3 regions of the Bacillus bruguierae genome follow, and region 2 is predicted to be linked to each of the others. Evidence: riboswitches for the same ligand, from Rfam matches in the RefSeq annotation. Region 2 holds a riboswitch; each other region holds the start of a gene.
The links. Region 2 has a riboswitch for S-adenosylmethionine ahead of WAZ07_RS20405 (peptide ABC transporter substrate-binding protein). Riboswitches for the same ligand answer to the same signal wherever they lie in the genome.

Region 1 (4,316 bases), on a different contig from region 2:
TTGTACGTCTATTTCTTTTTCAATACGTGTGTTAATTTCATGAATACGAATTTGCGCCATGTTGAACGCCTCCTTTAATTGATAAAAGTTTAATATGGAACTGGAAGAGAAACTCGTATGCTTCTAATCTTTTTTTTGCATCAAAGCGATCTTTTCCCCATACGGTAATACCGTGATTTCGAATTAAAACAGCTCCTTCATCTTTATGAATATGCTTACGGAATTCCTTACCTAAAGTGGGAATATGCGCATAATTTTCGATAATGGGAATTTGAATAGAAGCTCCTTCTTCCCAAATGTTAAGTGCTTTAATAATTTCTTGATTACAGAGTACAACCTTTTTATCATATATATTTGTAATGACATTATTATCGGTTGTATGAATGTGCAAGACACATGCAGCCTTTGTAAGGTTATAAATGTGAGTGTGCAGCAATGTTTCGGCTGAAGGGCGTAAATCAGTTTCTAAAACAGGATTGCCGTTTTGATCAACTAACAAAAAGTCGTCCGGCGTTGTTTTTGTTTTATCTCTTCCGCTTGCTGTAATGAGAAAGGTAAGAGGGTTATCACTCACTTTTATTGAAATATTACCGCTTGTTGCTGGAAACCAGTTTCGGTCGGTTAATTCTTTTTTCAGTTCACTCAGTTCCTGCCATTGATGAAAGAGTTGTTTCACTTCATCACCCCTAACAATTTCTCTATTTCGTTTTGTATATCATGAAATGTTTCAAATGGTATATAAGAAATGTTATGTTCTATACATTTTGTAATCAAAAAGTCACGAGCAAACACTTTGTCAGCAAGTTTTGCTGCCTGCAAATCTGTAATAGAATCACCGATTACAATTTTAAAATCGCTTTGTGAACTTAAATTACGAATAAGTGCCGATTTACAAAGACCACATTCATTTTCACAATGTTCATCGCACGAATGCGGCCAATTTACTCGAATTGTTTCATTGGAAAAATCAGTTGTATTACAGTAAATTTGTTCAAAATCAACAAGTCCTTCGAGAAGAGGGTAAACAAAAAAGTCCATTCCTCCAGAAATGATATAAAGTGAGATATTGTTTTCTCGCAAAAACTGTACAAATTCTGTAAAGCCGGTACGAATGTCTGCGGTTTCTTTTATAAAATCTGTAATTTTATCTTGTAAACTTGTGGGTAATAGAGAAAAAAGTTTTCCTACACCTTCTTGAATAGAAAGTTCTTGTGATAAAATTTGTTGTTTAATGGTTTCAGCTTCTGGTGGGGCAAACTTTTGCATAATGGCAACAATATTATCGTTATTTGTAATTGTGCCATCGAAGTCACAAAAAATTTGAATGCTCATGCTTTCACCTCTTTAGATGGATCGCCCCATAAACGTAAAGCGGCTTGTAAATAAGAATCATCAACCTCATGAAGCGGCGTGTTTGTTAGCGCTGCATTGATAGCTGAGCAAAATGCTTTTCCGCCTCCCAGTGCACCAGAGGGGTGTCCGTGAATACCGCCACCAGCATTAATAACACATTGCTGACCAAAGTCACGAATGAGGAGCGGAACAAGTCCCGGGTGAATGCCAGCAGATGGAACAGGAAAGCTTCGGTTAAATGGTTCGTTTTCATCTGTAAGTGTTTTTGCTAAATAAAGTGCATCTTCTTGCTTTAAAGCGACATTTCCATACGGTGATGGAAATAGTGAGAAATCTGCACCAGCATAGCGAAGAAGCTTGCCAAGTAATAGAGAAGAAGAAAATCCATATAATTTAGATGCTATGTAAGTTCCGCTTACTGCTGGATGTGCCATAATTGGGATAGAAATATCATCATCTTCCGCTAATGCTTGCAACACATCAAGTCCATATGCGAATACGTTGAAAAGTAATAAATCAGCTCCAGCAGAAGCGGCTTGTTTTGCCTTTTCCTTTAAATCATAAGTCCGTCCTGAGAGATTAACGGCATATAACGTTTTATGACCGTATGTTTCATAAACAGATTGCAAAACTTCTTTTCCAGCGTGAATGCGTTCTGATAGTGGTGTTAACGGATTATCAAATAAAATTTCATCATCTTTTACAATGTCAACACCGCCTCTTGCTTGATCGCGAAGTTGTGTTTTTAAATAACCGATATTCCGACCGATCATTCCTTTGAAAATACTCATGAGAAGAGGGCGATTGTGAACATTCAAATTGTTTCGTATTTCATCGATACCAAATTTTGGGCCAGAAAAGTTCTTTTTGATATCATCAGAAAATGTTAAATCAAGTAATTTAATTTCTCCGTCCAAAGATAATTTTCCAAAAACAGTTGTAAAAATTGCTGGTAAATCGGTGCTGAAGTTAGCGGACGGATAATGAATTTTAATAAGTCCGCGTGTGACTTTTTTATCAAGATATATGTTTGTTTTTTCATCATCTTCTAATTTTTCTACGCTAACGACTGAACCTTTATGTCGTTTTAATTGTTTTTGTAATAAGTGGGGTAAGTGTGTCCACGAACCAACTGTTAAACCGAGAGCAATTTGCTCTGCTTTTTGACTTAAATTATGAGAATCATCATGAATGAAGTATGTTGCTGTTATTCCGCTCATTTTCATAACCTCCTAGTTGAATAAAAAAACCTCTCAGCTAAGGAGAGGTTTTTTTACAACCAGCTCCTTATCTGTCAGCATAATGCTGCGAGAATTAGCACCGTGCCTACATAAAGTAGATCGGTTGCCGGGTTTCATCGGGCTCGTCCCTCCACCAGCTCTTGATAAGAAGTATTTGGAAATGTTTAAAATTTTTGATAACTGAATTTTGACAGAGAATTTTTACGTTGTCAATGGTTTTTTGAAAATTTTTAATTTAGCAATTCTATGAACTGCTTCTTGAAGACGTTCCTCTGAATGTAATAAGCCAACGCGAATATAACCTTCCCCGTGTTTGCCAAAACCGATACCTGGGGCGACGGCGACATGTGCTTGGTTTAATAGTACATCAGCAAATTGCTCTGACGTATAGCCATCTGGAACGGGAAGCCATGCAAAAAAAGAACCATTTGGTGAGGCGACATTCCAGCCAATAGAGCGACAAGCAGTAATGAAAGCATTTCTGCGAGATTCATAGCGTTCTACGAGCTCATCGACACAAGTTTGCGGTTTTAATAACGCTTCACAAGCAGCTTCTTGTACGGCACCAAAAATACTAACATACATATGATCTTGTAATAAGTTAATCGTTTCAATGACACTTTCATTTCCAACAGCAAATGCAATGCGCCACCCTGCCATATTATATGTTTTTGATAACGTATAAATCTCAATGCCAACATCTTTTGCTCCATCGACTTGTAAGAAACTAAGCGGTTTTTTAGCATCAAAGCCGATGGCACCATACGCGAAGTCATGACAGACTAAAATGTTATGCTCGTTCGCAAACGATATAGTTTCCTCAAAGAATTTTGTTGTTGCAACGGCTCCGGTCGGATTGTTTGGATAGTTTAAAAACATTAATTTTGCTTGTTTAGCAGTTTGTGCATCAATCTTTGTATAATCAGGTAAAAATTGATTTTTTGCTAGCAGTGGCATTGTAGCAATCTTTGCTTTTGCTAAGGCTACGCCTGATAAATAATCTGGATAGCCTGGATCAGGAACAAGGATTGTATCACCTGGATTCGTAAAACAAAGTGGTAATTCAACTAAGCCAGCTTTCCCACCAAATAGAATAGCTACTTCTGTTTGTGGGTTTAATTGTACACCGTATTCACGCTCATAAAATGTAGCGACAGCCTCTTTTAAATTTTCATGTCCTCGAAATGGTGGATATTTATGGTGAATAGGGTGTTCTGCTGCCCGTTGTAATGCTGTTACGATGTGTGTTGGTGTTGGCTGATCTGGATTTCCTTGTCCTAAGTTAATAACATCATGACCAGCTTGCATTACTCCATTTACTTTTGTGACAAGAGAAGCAAAAAATTGTGTTGGTAATGATGTTAATATCTCGGAAGTTTGAAAATGTTTCATACTTTCCACCTCTTTTGAAAATTGGTACAATTATAGTGACAAATAATATAATTTTTCCAACTTTTTGTAAAGGAAAAAATAAAAAGGAAGAAGGAAGAAAGTAATGAAAATTGCTTGTGTTCAAATGAATATTACTTTTGGTGATGTTGAAAAAAATATAGAACATGCCGAAAAAAAAATAAGCGAAGCAATGAAGGGAAATCCAGATGTTATTGTATTGCCAGAGTTATGGACAACAGGTTATGATTTAGAACGTCTTCCTGATATTGCTGATCTAGATGGCAATTATACGAAATGTTTATTATCAAAGTGGAGTAAGCAACATGGTAT
Region 2 (4,316 bases):
TTATCAATGTTATCGTTTTAGCAATACATTTCCTACAGGAAGGATCAAAAAATATGCAAAAGAAACAAAGAGTGCTGTTTATTGGTGCAGGTCGTATGGCTGAAGCCCTTTTTGCCGGGCTTCTTCATACAAGTAAAGAACACATTGCTGAGATTGTCGTATCCAATCAACGAAATCAAGAAAGGCTTACAGAGTTACATGAAAAGTATGCTGTTTCTACAACAACAGATTGGAAACAATATGCGGCAGATGTTGATGTTATCGTCTTAGCAATGCCTCCAGAAGCACATGAACAACTGTTAACTGAACTCTCTCCACTTGTCAGCAATCAGTTTATTGTAACAGTTGCAGCTGGTATTGGACCTTCTTATTTAGAATCAAAGCTTCCTAAAGGTGCTGCCGTTGCTTGGATTATGCCAAATACAGCTGCTACAATCGGGAAATCCATTTCTTTATACACAGCAGGCTCTTTTGTAAGCAAAGGACATCTTGAAATTTTGCAAATGCTCGTAAAAGGTATTGGAGACGCACAATTATGTACAGAAGAAGAAATTCATCAACTAACAGCTGTCACAGGAAGCGCCCCTGCCTTTCTCTACTATTTTGCCGAGAGCTTAATTGAAGCAACAAAACGGTATGGTATCGATGAGATAACTGCAAAGCATCTCGTAATTAAAATGATTACGGGGTCTGCTTCTATGCTAGAAAGTGAAAACAATCCTGCTATGCTTCGTGAACAAGTGACAACACCCGGTGGCGCAACTGCAGCAGGTTTGAAAGTATTATATGAAAATAATTTTATGAACATGATACAAGAGGCAATTGAAGCAACAAATAAAAAAGCTAGTGGAAAAACAATTCAATTGTAAAACAAGACTGAGGCTAACTCAGATCATTTTAATTTTTCGACATATAAGTCGCTGCTATGCAAAATACAACATGAGCTGTACTCGCTTGCTCCCTTTATTTTAAACCTGGCATGTGGCAGGAAAAGGCCCTAACCGCTTCTATACACGGCCAGACGCTCTTGTCCACCCCTAAAAAGAAATAGGTTTTTATGTCGTTTTTTTACTTGGATATATATATAAGGTCATCAAGCAAATGTTTGATGACCTTCCGTTCTGATTAAACTTAAAATTCAAAATATTAATATTCTAATTGACAGTTCTTTTATCTCAGTGCTAATATTTTGAATAATCAAAGCAACACAAAATTTAATACTTATTTATTATGTTTACTCATTGTATCCAGAGAGGTGGAGGGACTGGCCCTGTGAAACCTCGGCAACAGGTTCGCTTGCGAATACTGTGCCACTTCCTGCAAGCAGTTAGCTTGAAAGATAGAATGAGGGACTTTGTTTATAAATGTGCGCACATTTATAACATTTAAATCCCTCTTTTTCTATACGAAAAGAGGGATTTTTTATTTCCCTCATAATTGTTGGCCAACAAAACATGAAAACAAAGTAGACAAACAATTTAGGGAGGAACAAAACATGAAAAAGAAATTTTTACCTGCTGTCGTATCTGTTTTAGGAGCAAGCTTATTATTAACAGGATGCGGTAGCTATAATAAAGATAACGCGAACGATGTAAAAGCAAAAGATAAAGCACCTGATAAACAAGTACTTAACTTAGCATCTCCTACTGAAATTCGTACGATGGATACGGCACGTGCAACAGATACCGATTCTGGGCAAGTGATGAGAAACGTATTTGAAGGCTTATATAACCTTGGAGAAGGAAACAAACCTGTTCCTGGTGTCGCGAAATCGCATGATGTTAATGCAGATAAAACAAAATATACGTTTCATTTACGAGATTCAAAATGGTCCAATGGAACACCTGTTACAGCGAAAGACTTCGTATTCGCTTGGCAACGTGCTGTTGATCCTGCAACAGCTTCTGAATATGCTTTCTTATTCTTTGACATAAAAAATGCGCAAAAGATTAACAATAAAGAGCTTTCGCTTGATCAACTAGGTGTAAAAGCAATTGATGATAAAACATTGGAAGTAGAGTTAGACCGCCCTGTGCCTTACTTTATTAGCTTAACAGCGTTCCCAACATTCCTGCCTGTTAACGAAGAATTCTTTAAATCACAAGGCAAGAAGTACGCTTTAGAGTCTAACGCATTAATTTATAATGGGGCCTTTACATTAGAAAATTGGAAACATGAACAAAGCTTCCAATTTAAGAAAAATCCAAACTATTGGGATAAAGATGTTGTAAAATTAGAAGAAATTAATTTTAATATCGTGAAAGAGAAATCAACAGAGGTAAACCTATACGAATCTAAACAACTTGACCGTGTTGTTTTAACATCTGATTTAGTTGATAAATACCGTAAAGATTCTAATTTTAAAGAACGACCAGCTGTCGGCGTACAATTTTTACGCATGAACCAACAAAATAAAGTACTACAAAACATTAATGCTCGCCAAGCTATTGATAAAACAATCGATAAAAAAGCTTTTGTAAATGTTCTATTGAATGATGGCTCTCTTCCTGCCTACTCGCTTATTCCAAAAAACTTTGCAAAAGGACCGAACGGAAAAGACTTCCGCGCTGAAAATGGTGACTTAACAAAAGAAAGTCCAAAAGAGGCTCAAAAATTATGGAAAAAAGCAAAACAAGAACTTGGACCAGATAAAATTACACTAGAACTTTTAACAAGCGATACGGATTTATCAAAGAAAACAGGAGCGTATTTAAAAGAGCAACTTGAGAAAAACTTAGAAGGATTAACAGTTACATTAAAACCACAGCCTCGTAAGCAACAAGTAACTTTATTATTACAAGGCAATTATGAAATTGGTATCGATGGCTGGAGTCCAGACTTTGCTGATCCAATTACATTCTTAGAATTGTTCACAACCGGTAATCCATACAACTTAGATCATTACTCTAATAAGGAATTTGATGATTTAATCAAAAAAGTAAAAACAGATCTCGCTGGTAATGAAAAAGCACGCTGGGAAGCTTTAAAACAAACAGAAAAAATCTTATTTAAAGATGCGGTAATCTCACCTCTATATCAAAACGGAAAATCTTATTTACAGCGCTCTTATGTAAAAGGTGTCGTTGAGGTTGATTTTGCAGGTCCATTAAACTTTAAATGGGCAAGAATTGAAAAGTAATATACAAAAGGTATCCCTTTCAAAGGATACCTTTTTCTTTATGCTTCATTCCCTTTTATTACAGTTTGATTTTTCTTCAATGAGATAGATATTTTATATCCGATTACAGCAATTATTTGAGTCACCGCAATAATCATGCATAAAAACATGATATTTTTTGTTAGATTCTCTCCTCCAAATATAATTGTATAATATCCATCTGCTGCATATGTGGCAGGAAGTAAATTTCCAATTGTTTGATACGTATGTGATAGCATCACATGCGGTACCATCACACCAGCGCTCACAAGCTGTAAAGATAACGTAAGAATATTAAATAGCATCCCCGCATTTCCAAATAAATTAAGAAACATTTGCGTTAAGGAAAGAAAAGCAAAAAAGACAATGGTTTGAAACAACCAAACCGTAAATATCGGTTCCTGTATTGGAATCTGAAAGAACTTCATCAAAACAATTGTAATAATTGCCAATACTACAGCAACAGCCATATTAATAAGTTGCCTTGAAAAGAAATTCCCCAAACCTCTTTCAACAAGTTGCGATACTTTATATAACTCCATGCTCATAATCATCGCTCCTACAAATGAAGCTAACACGATCATAAGCGGTACCATGTTGACAGAAAATCCTTTCGCATCATTTACTTTATAAATCGTAAATCCAACTGAGTCTTCAGTTAAGCCTTTTATTGCTTCTACACTTCCTGGTCCCATGGCTTGTAATTTTCCAGCAACTGCTTGCTGCTTATAATTTGATATTTCTTTATTTACATTGTCACGAACTTGTTTCGCAACTCCTTCCATCATCTGCTTTGCCATCATAGCGTTTGCTTGGTTAATATGAAAGATTAAATCTGTTTTTCCTTTTTCACTTACATCCTTTGAAAAAGAAGTCGGAATTTCAATAATCATATCGTATGCATGTGCATTCATTTCTTCTTTTGCTTCTTCCATAGATTTTTCTTTTGTTACTTGAAAAGGTAAGTTCTTCTGTAAACCTTCTGTTACTTTACTTCCCATGTTCGTATCCTGATTCACAATAGCAATGTGCATTTGATCCGCTCTTTCATTTACTCCATCATACGCTGTCAGCCAAACGCAAAAGAAAATAAGTTGAAACGCTAACGCTACTACACCCCCTACATACGTACCCGGTATTTTTAAAAATTGTTTTAATG
Region 3 (4,316 bases), on a different contig from region 2:
CACCAGGAACATGAAGTGGTACTTCAAGGCCAAAGATATCATGTTTTACTGTTTCAGTGTTATCAAGCTCGCCGTTTAATGCAGCTTGCACCATTGCGCGTGTATGACCTAAGTTCATACGTTTTCCAACGCCGTATTCGCCGCCAGTCCAGCCAGTGTTCACTAAGAATACTTTTGCATCATGTTTCTCAATTTTTTCACCAAGCATTTCTGCATAGCGAGATGCATCAAGCGGTAAGAACGGAGAACCGAAGCATGTTGAGAATGTTGCTTGTGGTGAAGTAATACCGCGCTCAGTTCCTGCTAGTTTACTAGTGTAACCGCTTAAGAAATGATACATAGCTTGCTCTTTCGTTAATTTACTGATTGGAGGCAATACGCCAAATGCATCAGCAGTTAAGAAAATAATTGTATTTGGATGACCTGCAACGCTAGGTAATACGATGTTATCAATTGCATCAATTGGATAAGCTGCACGTGTATTTTCTGTTAATGCAGTGTCATCGTAATTTGCAATGCGTGTCTGATCATTAATCATAACGTTTTCTAAAACAGAGCCGAATTTAATCGCGTCAAAGATTTGTGGCTCTTTCTCGCGAGATAAGTTCACACATTTCGCATAGCAACCGCCTTCGATATTAAATACACCGTTATCAGACCAGCCGTGCTCGTCATCACCAATTAATTTGCGGTGCGGATCAGCAGATAATGTTGTTTTCCCTGTTCCAGATAAACCGAAGAATAAAGCAACATCGCCTTCTTCACCTACGTTTGCAGAGCAGTGCATAGATAAAATATCTTGCTCTGGAAGTAAGTAGTTCATAATAGAGAAGATTGATTTTTTCATTTCGCCAGCGTATTCGGTACCCCCGATTAACACGATACGCTTTTCAAAAGAAACAATAATAAACGTTTCTGAATTCGTGCCGTCGACTTCTGGATCTGCTTTGAAGTTTGGTGCAGATACAATTGTGAACTGTGCATCATGACTTTTTAATTCTTCTTCAGTTGGACGAATGAATAATTGATGCGCAAATAAGTTATGCCAAGCGTATTCATTAATAACTTGAAGAGGAAGACGGGAGTTGCGGTCTGCTCCTGCAAATCCTTTGAATACGAATAGTTCTTCTTTATCTTTTAAGTATTCTAGCACTTTTGCATATAATTTATTAAAATGCTCTTCAGAAATTGGTTGGTTTACAGATCCCCAAGCAATTTTATCCGTAACAGATGCTTCGTCTACAATAAATTTATCTTTCGGAGAACGTCCTGTATATTTTCCTGTTGAAACAGAAACAGCGCCAGTAGAAGTTAATCGACCTTCTTTTCTCATTAATACCTTTTCCGTTAATTGCGGAACGCTCAATTGAACCTGTGCATTGCTTCCGTTCAATAGTTCATGTAATCCAATTTGGACATTCGCAGTACTCATATTTATATACCATCCTTTATTTGATTTATGAATATTCATCGTAATCCCCACTAAAAGTATAACACAATCATATAAATAATGTATACTATTTATTTATTTTTGTTTGTGTTATTATCTTATTTTTTCCATAAATTTCTGTGGTTAAAAACTTATAGGAATATGTGTATATGGATTGACAAATGAAAGTCATTTCTTTAGTATAGTTGAGGACGGATACTCTCTTATCCCGAGCTGGCGGAGGGACAGGCCCGATGAAGCCCGGCAACCTCACTTGCATGCAAGGCAAGCAAGTGAATAGGTGCTTAAACCTGTGCGAGGCTAATGGTCTCGAACGATAAGAGCGAAGGGCAAAAAGCAGTATGCAAGTAGCAAATAAAACCTTTCCTCTATAAGGAAAGGTTTTTCTTTTGCACTTGTATGGGAAAATACATGAATGTCGCAGTTTGTGGCAAATTAAGGATGAGTTCCGTACAATATATACAATTACTGTAGGGAGGTTTACCACATGACAAAAAAACGTCATCTGTTCACATCTGAATCTGTAACTGAAGGACATCCAGATAAAATTTGTGACCAAATTTCTGATTCTATTTTAGATGCAATCTTAGCAAAAGATGCAAACGCACGTGTAGCTTGTGAAACAACAGTAACAACTGGTTTAGTATTGGTAGCGGGAGAGATTACAACTTCTACTTATGTAGATATTCCAAAAATCGTTCGCGAAACAATTCAAGGAATCGGTTATACTCGTGCAAAATACGGATTCGATGCAGAAACTTGTGCAGTTTTAACATCTATCGATGAACAATCTGCTGACATCGCAATGGGTGTTGACCAAGCGTTAGAAGCACGCGAAGGTCAAATGACTGACGAAGAGATTGAAGCAATCGGTGCTGGCGACCAAGGTTTAATGTTTGGTTTTGCATGTAATGAAACAAAAGAATTAATGCCACTTCCAATCTCACTAGCTCACAAATTAGCTCGTCGTTTAACGGAAGTTCGTAAGGATGATACATTACCATACTTACGTCCAGACGGTAAAACACAAGTAACAGTTGAGTATGATGAAAATGGTAAACCAGTTCGCGTCGATACAATCGTAATTTCTACGCAACATCATCCAGAAATTGCTTGGGAACAAATCGATCGCAACTTAAAAGAGTTCGTAATTAAACCAGTTGTACCAGCTGAATTAATCGATGAAGAAACAAAATTCTTCATTAATCCAACTGGCCGCTTCGTTATCGGTGGACCACAAGGGGATGCTGGCTTAACAGGTCGTAAAATTATCGTAGATACTTACGGCGGATATGCTCGTCACGGCGGCGGTGCATTCTCTGGTAAGGATGCAACAAAAGTTGACCGCTCTGCAGCATACGCAGCTCGTTACGTTGCGAAAAACATCGTAGCAGCAGGACTTGCTGACAAAGCAGAAGTACAACTTGCATATGCAATCGGCGTAGCACAACCAGTATCTATCTCTGTTGATACATTCGGCACAGGTAAAGTATCTGAAGAAGTACTAGTAGAACTAGTTCGCAACAACTTCGATCTTCGCCCAGCTGGTATCATCAAAATGTTAGACTTACGTCGCCCAATTTACAAACAAACAGCAGCTTACGGCCACTTCGGACGTACTGATGTAGATCTTTCATGGGAACGTACAGACAAAGCTGAAACTTTAAAAGAACAAGCTGGTCTATAATATAGGAAGAAAAAAGCTTTGCGCGTGTGCGCAAAGCTTTTTTTATTTTTGGAAATACATTAAGTTCTCTTTATAAGCTGTGTTCAAACAATGATGTATATTCTTATAGAGAATAATTGCTTATTTTAAAAATATGCAAGGCTGTTTGACTATGTTAGATGGTGTTGTTTCACAAAAAAATGCAAGAAATGACTTGATTTAGCGGTCGAATCTTGAAACAATACTCGATTTTTAATGTTGATTTTTTAGTAACTTATGAAATAAATGTTTCTGTAGTTACCCGATTTTAAGTTAATTAGTAAGCTTAAAGCTTGTATAGTTACATGGACACAATTTAGCTAAAGCTTTATAATCTTCTTTAAGAAAGAGCATGTATTTATATATGGACTGTAGGTGATAAATATAATTACGTTTTTAAAGTAGTGAGTGGCGAATGAAAGAAGGAACTTTTATTGTTTAAATAACGTATAAGCTAAATAATTATCTTTATAAATGACAAACTGAAGGAGGCCAAATTGATGAAAATTTTAAAACGATTAGATAGTGATATGAATGATTTACACCTAATTTGTTTTCCATTTGCTGGAGGATATTCTGCCTCATTTCGTCCACTGCATAAATACTTGCGAGGTACTTGTACAATGCACGTAGTAGAGCCGCCTGGACATGGTACAAACACGATGCCTTTAGAATCTAATTTTGAAAATCTAGTAAATTTATATAGACAAATGTTGTTAGAGTTCAAAAATGATCGTTTTATTTTGTTTGGACATAGTATGGGGGGACTAATGGTCTACCGTCTTTTGCAAGAACTAGAGATGGAAGGTGTGTACCCAGAAGTAGCTATTATTTCTGCTATTCAAGCTCCAAATATAAAAAGGAAGAAAATGTCACAACTCGGTCGCGAGGAGTTTGTGAATTATGTTGCTAAATTAGGGGGAATACCTGAAGAATTATTAGAAAATAAAGATATTTTGGATTATTTTTTACCTTCTTTAAGGTCAGACTATCGTGCTTTAGAAGAATTTAAACATAAAAATCATACAATAGTTCAAACACCAGTACATATATTTAATGGTAGGCAGGATTATAAATGTTTTAATAACCAAACAGAATGGAGTCAGTGGATACAGACGGTAAATTATCATGATTTTGACGGTGGGCATATGTTTCCTTTGT

Region 1: it holds a riboswitch for S-adenosylmethionine, as region 2 does, so the genes downstream of both, mtnW (2,3-diketo-5-methylthiopentyl-1-phosphate enolase) here and WAZ07_RS20405 (peptide ABC transporter substrate-binding protein) in region 2, are expected to answer to the same signal.
Region 3: it holds a riboswitch for S-adenosylmethionine, as region 2 does, so the genes downstream of both, metK (methionine adenosyltransferase) here and WAZ07_RS20405 (peptide ABC transporter substrate-binding protein) in region 2, are expected to answer to the same signal.

What each region holds. Positions count from the first base shown of each region.
Region 1 is NZ_JBAWSX010000011.1:156,494-160,809, reverse strand. It holds gene WAZ07_RS17990 (1,2-dihydroxy-3-keto-5-methylthiopentene dioxygenase) at 1-60, opposite strand, end outside; gene WAZ07_RS17985 (methylthioribulose 1-phosphate dehydratase) at 38-676, opposite strand; gene WAZ07_RS17980 (2-hydroxy-3-keto-5-methylthiopentenyl-1-phosphate phosphatase) at 673-1,332, opposite strand; gene mtnW (2,3-diketo-5-methylthiopentyl-1-phosphate enolase) at 1,329-2,573, opposite strand; SAM riboswitch class I at 2,638-2,744, opposite strand; gene WAZ07_RS17970 (pyridoxal phosphate-dependent aminotransferase) at 2,796-3,986, opposite strand; gene WAZ07_RS17965 (carbon-nitrogen family hydrolase) at 4,090-4,316, shown strand, end outside.
Region 2 is NZ_JBAWSX010000015.1:56,792-61,107, reverse strand. It holds gene proC (pyrroline-5-carboxylate reductase) at 54-869, shown strand; SAM riboswitch class I at 1,241-1,346, shown strand; gene WAZ07_RS20405 (peptide ABC transporter substrate-binding protein) at 1,496-3,139, shown strand; gene WAZ07_RS20400 (YhgE/Pip domain-containing protein) at 3,178-4,316, opposite strand, start outside.
Region 3 is NZ_JBAWSX010000012.1:132,539-136,854, forward strand. It holds gene pckA (phosphoenolpyruvate carboxykinase (ATP)) at 1-1,432, opposite strand, end outside; SAM riboswitch class I at 1,651-1,773, shown strand; gene metK (methionine adenosyltransferase) at 1,938-3,137, shown strand; gene WAZ07_RS18775 (thioesterase II family protein) at 3,653-4,316, shown strand, end outside.